2 regions of the Pseudomonas sp. DNDY-54 genome follow, and region 1 is predicted to be linked to the other one. Evidence: riboswitches for the same ligand, from Rfam matches in the RefSeq annotation. Region 1 holds a riboswitch; the other holds the start of a gene.
What was found. Region 1 has a riboswitch for cobalamin ahead of btuB (TonB-dependent vitamin B12 receptor). Riboswitches for the same ligand answer to the same signal wherever they lie in the genome.

Region 2: another riboswitch for cobalamin. It lies ahead of K4O48_RS16755 (TonB-dependent receptor domain-containing protein); the one in region 1 lies ahead of btuB (TonB-dependent vitamin B12 receptor).

What each region holds. Positions count from the first base shown of each region.
Region 1 is NZ_CP082271.1:1,592,395-1,595,602, reverse strand. Features, by position in the region: gene btuB (TonB-dependent vitamin B12 receptor) at 1-1,458, opposite strand, end outside; cobalamin riboswitch at 1,574-1,793, opposite strand; gene K4O48_RS07510 (metallophosphoesterase) at 1,946-2,749, shown strand; gene nhaD (sodium:proton antiporter NhaD) at 2,790-3,208, opposite strand, start outside.
Region 2 is NZ_CP082271.1:3,597,028-3,600,235, reverse strand. Features, by position in the region: gene K4O48_RS16755 (TonB-dependent receptor domain-containing protein) at 1-1,445, opposite strand, end outside; cobalamin riboswitch at 1,542-1,756, opposite strand; gene dxs (1-deoxy-D-xylulose-5-phosphate synthase) at 1,943-3,208, opposite strand, start outside.

The DNA of each region.
Region 1 (3,208 bases):
AACATCGACGTTCTGCGGTTGCATGGGGCTGCTGCCGGTCCAAATGATCAGATCGTCAACCTGAGTTTCGAACGCGTTCAGGCTCCACGCGCCCCACCGCTGTTCGCCTTTCAGACCCAACTCATAGCTTTGCGACTCTTCGGGGTTCAGGCCCGGATTGCCCGCTGTGAAACCCGTGTCCGGTGCATACAGATCATTGAAGGTCGGCGCCTTGAAAGCAGTGCCATAGGAAGCGCTGAGTACCAGGTTGTCGCGCAGGTCGTAGCTCCAGCCCAGGTTGCCGGTGTCATGATTGCCAAACTGCTGGTTGTCGTCCCGGCGCACGCCAGCCACAACCCCGTGCCGTCCGAAGCGAGCCTGATACTGGAGGTAGCCACCCTGGTTGGTGCGCGAATCGATGGAATAGTCATCGCTGACGTCGATACGGTCCTGCTGGTAGTCGAAGCCGAGCGAGAGCAGTTGTTCGTCTGCCAGCGTGAAGTCGTTCTGCCAACCGAACGTGTCCCGCTTGGTATCGAACCGCGAAAAGAAGGTTCCATCTCGGAAGTTATCGCCATTGTCTTCGCTGTGGCCCGCCTGCAAGGTCACCAGCCATGCATCGAGCGGAGCAAACCGCGCACGTCCGCCCACGACTTGCTGACTGCCGTCACTGTAGGCAAAGCGGCCGCTGGTTCCGGAGGTCGTTCTCGAGTCGTAGTCGCTGTGACTCTCGACGTGCAGCCAGCTACCGTCCAGTTCCAGGCCATTGTCAAAGCGGTAACCGCCACGCAGTGAACCGGACGTTTCACGATAGCCGTCCGCGTCAGCCTCATAAGCACGCGGCGCGGAGGAACGGAACGCACGTGAGTTGATGCCGTCTGTGGATTCGCTGGCCACGCCGAGATTGAACCAGCCGTTTCCCTGCACAGCGGAGACGCCTGCCGTGCCGTCGAAGCTGGAGCGACTCCCTGCCCCGGCGGAGAAATAGGGCTTGAACCCATCCCCTTCGGCCTGACGGGTAAAGATCTGCATCACACCGCCCACCGCCTCCGAACCGTAAAGACTGGAGCGCGGCCCGCGCACCAGTTCGATGCGCTCGATGTGTTCTACCGGAATGCTTTCCAGCGAGGCGCCGCCGGCCGTGGCCGAACCGATCTTTATTCCATCCACCAGGACTAGAAGGTGCTGGCTGCTGGTGCCGCGCACATAGACCGAAGCGCTTTTGCCGCGCCCTCCATTGGTCGACACACTCACGCCTGCAAGGCCGCGCAGCAAGTCGGGCACGCTCGGCGCCTGACTGCGCGCGATGTCTTCACGAGTAATCACGGTGCTCGACGCGATACGGCTGAACGACCGCTCGGTACGGGTGGCTGTAACCACCTGCTCATCCAGGGTTAACGGCTGGGGGGTTTGGGAAAAGGACAGCGAGGAATAGCCCAGCAGCGCACAGGCTGCAGAAGCAGTAAAAGGCTTGCGAATCACATCAGGTCTCCGTCGTGCCCGCCGCACGACATGCAGTCGATAAAGGCAGACGGAGATTGCAGAGATGGGAGTGCAGGTGCAGGCAGCCGCACCCCGATCAGCGCCCGCCGCACTGCCGTGGAATGCGACAGGCCGGTCTCCGGGCTCGCGAGCGGACGCTTTGCAGCGTCCGAAAACCGCGCCTTCCCATGCCTGTGGCACAGTGGCTGTGAGCGGTTTCTTGTCTCGCCTACCGTTGCGGGGGCAGCGCCGGGATCTTCGTAAGAATGGACCGGCTTCCCTGTTTCACCCATGTGGCGTATCGCCAGGGCACCTGAAGCAGCGCGGAGGTTAGTTCAAGGCCCCGTGTAGCGCAACCGCAAGCATCTATCAGCACATGCGGACGCACTTCTCCAACGACTCACCGGAACGCCCGGCGCTGATCGGCTTCGAATGTAACAATGCCGCACCGGCATCGGCCCACCCAACCAGAGACGCCCGCCCAATGACGACCATCGTGCAGATCTCCGACACCCACTTCGGCACCGAGCAACCGGCCGTGGTGCAAGCCATGGAAGATCATGTGCGCGAGCATGGCGCCGACCTGCTGATCTTTTCGGGTGATATCACCCAGCGCGCCAAGGCCGCCCAGTTTGCCGCGGCACAGGCATTCGTGCAGCGCCTGCACGGCCACGGGATTGCCGAAACGTTGGTCATTCCAGGCAATCACGACATCCCGCTGTACAACGTGTTTGCTCGCTTTCTGATGCCCTACCGAAACTATCGCCGGCACTTCGGCGAGGACCTGGAGCCGACCTTCGAAGACGATGATGTATTGATCATCGGCCTCAACACTACCCATCCGCGGCGACACAAGGATGGTTTGGTAACCGAGGAACAGGTGCGATCGGTCACGCAGCGGCTCAAGCAGACAGATCCGAACAAGCTGCGCATCGTGGTTGCGCACCAGCCCTTCGGCGCAATGGTCCTGAGTGACCTGAGCAACCTGCAGCACAACGCCGATGATGCGCTGCACCGCTGGGCCGATCAGGGTCTGGATCTGGTGATGGGCGGACATATCCACTTGCCCTATGTGCTGCCGTTGTCCAGGCAATACCCAGGGCTCTCGCGGGAGATATGGATGGTGCAGGCCGGCACCACGCTGTCGTCGCGGGTTCGCGGCACCTCGCCAAACTCGTTTAACCGTTTAAAACTTCATCCAGGCGCCGATAAGAAAGCCTGTGTAGAACGCTGGGATCTGCTGGATGATCGCTTCGTGCTGGGCTCGCATTTCAACCTGCATTGGTAGACCAGCGGGCCGTTTTTCAGCCCACTGACCAACATGGACCTCAGCCGATCGCCGCAGCAGCCGCCAGACCGGTGAGGTAAACCCCGACAAAGCCAAGGTTGAACGCAACGAATAGGTATAGGCTGTAGCGAAGGTAGCTACCGAAGGTCAGCCCCGGCACCTTGCTCATGGCGACAATGCCGGCCGCAGAACCGATCACCAGCAACGAACCGCCCACACCCACCGAATACGTCAACACCATCCACTCGGCGACGCCCATTTCAAGACCGGACTTCAGCAACGCAGCGGTCAGCGGCACGTTGTCGATCGCCGCGGACAGGACACCCATCAGGTAATTGGCCATGACCGCCGGGATCTGGTCGTAGATGTGTACCAGCCCGTCAAGGACCTGAATCTCTTTGAGCATACCGACGAGCAACAGGATGCCGAGGAAGAACAGCAGCGTTTCGAACTCAACCT
Region 2 (3,208 bases), 2.0 Mb from region 1:
CGCGCGGTCTGGACATTCTGAGGAATCCAGAAGGCGTCCGAGACGATGGCGTCCTCAATGTCAGTGCGGTACAGCGACAATTCCAGCGAGCCGCTTTCGCTATAGCGGTTGCGCCATTGCAGCTCGTAGCTCTTGGATTTTTCGGGCGCGAGGTCGGGATTCCCGTACCACGAGTCATAAAGTTCGTTGAACGTCGGGGCGCGGAAGCCCTCGCTGTAGGAAACGACCACGTTATTGCGGGTATCCAGCGGTACGGTAAGCGCCGCGTTCCAAGTGTTCTCACTGCCGTACTGTTCGTTCTTGTCGTGGCGCAGCCCAATCTCCGTCGAGAACGCGTTGCCGGTATAGCGGTGCTGGATGAAGGCTGCCTGGTTCCAACGTGAATCCTGGGCAAAGTCGCTCGAACTGTGCAGCTGGTCCTCATGCCAATCGGCACCGAGCAATAACTGATGAGTCGGGTCGAGCTGAAGCGTGTTTACCCAGCTGGCCGAGTCACGATAGGTCGAGTAGCTGAAGAACAAATAGGGGGGAGCCAGTGGGCTGTCGTTTCCGGTGTCTCGCTTATCCTCGCTGTGTCCGACCTCGAAGCGGCTGTTCCAGACATCATTGAGTTCAGCGTCCACGAACCCGGCGATGCTGCTCAGCTGAAAATCTACTGTTGGCTGAAAGCCGTCGAACGTGTCGTCGAACTCAAGTTCGCCTCGCTGATCCAGCGCGCTGACACCCGCCTCAAGCTGATCATTAAAACGGTGCGCAAGGTTCAGGCTGAGCGAGCGATTGCGGTAGCCGTCGTCATCTCCATTGGCGCCGAAGCTATCGCGCGTCGCGTCGATACCTTGAGTTTCATCCAGCCCAGCGCCAAGGTTAAAACGAGTTTGGCCATTACCCCCGGAGAGGCTCAGGCTGCGCTCGAAGGTGCCGTTGCTTCCCGCGCCGAAGCGGACCTCTGGTGCAAGCTCCTGACCGCTGCCTTGGCGAGTGAAGATCTGCACCACCCCGCCGATGGCATCCGAGCCATACAGCGCAGACCGCGGGCCGCGTACGACTTCGATCCGTTCGATCTGATCGCGGCTGAGAAATTCGAGGCTGTTGGTGCCGCTTGACGCAGCGGCGATACGCTGACCGTCGACCAGAACCAGGGTCTGGGTGCTGGCGGTTCCGCGCACGAACAGGCTGGTAAGGCTTCCCGCTCCGCCGGTACGGGCGATGCTTACGCCCGGCACACGCTCCAGCAGTTCGGCAACGCTGCGCACCTGCAACCGCTCGATATCGTCTCGGTTGAAGACGGTAGTGGCGGCCGGGGTCTGGCTGCGGCGTTGCGGTTCGCGGTTCGCGGAAACCACCGTATCGGACAGTTTCAACGCTTCTTCACGTGTCAGCTCAGTAGCAAACACCTGCACACTCGGCAGCAGCGCCACGGCCAGCGCAAGTCGGGACAGTTTCATTCTTGGAATTCCTCAAAAGATCGCAGACTTTTGAGGAGGGCAGGAACAAGCGCGGGGATGACGGGCAGCAGCGCTTGACGGTGCTGCCCTCCGCAACACCAGTCGAATCCGCCAGGCCGGTCTCCGGGCTTTCGACTCGCACCTCGCTCGCCTTCCCATGCTAAGCACAGTGGCGGTTGAGCGGGCGGTGATCGTGCGATCACGGTCGATTACCGTTGCGGGGGCAGCGCCGGCCTTGCTCGTTGGAGCGCACCGGCTTCCCGTTTAATGCGGACCTTGCGGTCGTGCACACCTGGGCGGATAAGAAATCGCGGGAACCTTAAGGGCTGCTCGGAAGAAAAACAAGCAAAGCCCGTGGTTGCAGAAGAATGTTGCGGTCAGAATGGCGGGCTAGATGCGCCCGGAGCGGGTGAGGTGCAACGGCCCGCGCGCATCCGCCACAGCGATGAACGGGAGCATGCTGCTCGATAGCCGCGTGGTACCCACCCGTTTGAACGTTAGATCTGAGCCAGTCGCGTTCGGATTGCCGCTTCGATACCGGCCGCATCGAGCCCACATTCGTTGAGCATCTCGCTGGGCTTGGCATGCTCGACGTAATAGTCAGGCAGGCCCAGATGAAGGATCGGCTTCTGCAGGTTCTCGGCAGCAAGGTATTCACTTACTGCACTGCCGGCACCGCCCATGATGCTGTTCTCTTCGATCGTCACCAGCAGCTCGTGGCTGTTAGCCATCTGGCGAACCAGCGCTTGGTCCAACGGTTTAACGAATCGCATATCGACAACCGTGGCGTCGAGCGCTTCGCCGACACGCAGGGCGTCGGCCAGCTGGACGCCGAACACCAGCAGCGCGACGTTGCTGCCCTCGCGGCGGACGACGCCCTTGCCGATCTCCAGCGGAACGAGGCCGGGTTCAATGGATGCATTCGGGCCGGTACCGCGCGGGTATCGCACCGCGGCAGGGCCTTCGAAGTGATAGCCGGTGGTCAGCATGCGACGCATCTCGTTCTCGTCGCTCGGCGTCATCACTAGCATCCCGGGAATGCAGCGCAGGTAGGAAAGATCGAAGCTCCCGGCGTGGGTTGGCCCATCCTCGCCGACCAGGCCGGCGCGATCGATGGCAAACAGCACATCGAGATTCTGCACCGCGACGTCATGGATCAACTGATCGTAAGCGCGCTGCAGGAAGGTCGAGTAGATCGCGACCACCGGCTTGGCGCCCTCGCAGGCCATGCCGGCCGCCAGGGTGACCGCATGCTGTTCGGCAATGGCCACGTCGAAATAACGGTCCGGATAACGCTCGCTGAAGTCGATCAGGTCCGAGCCTTCCTTCATCGCCGGTGTGATGCCGGTAAGCCGGGAATCGGCGGCCGCCATGTCGCATAACCATCGGCCGAACACATTCGAGTATTTCGGACCGCTGGGTGCTTTCGGGGCGACTGGCCCGCCGGCAGGCTCAAGTTTGCTGATGGCGTGCCAGGTAATTGGATCCACTTCCGCCGGGGCGAAACCTTTTCCTTTCTTGGTGACCACGTGCAGGAATTGCGGTCCGGGAAGGTCGCGCATGTTGCGCAGTGTCGCGATCAGGGTGGGCAGATCGTGACCGTCGATGGGGCCGATGTAATTCCAGCCAAGCTCCTCGAACAGCGTGCCGGGAACCAGCATGCCTTTGGCGTATTCTTCGGTGCGGCGGGCGATTTCCCAGGCGCCGGGCAGTCGTGAAAGGACCTTCTTGCTGCCTTCACGCATGCTGGAATAGGTGCGGCT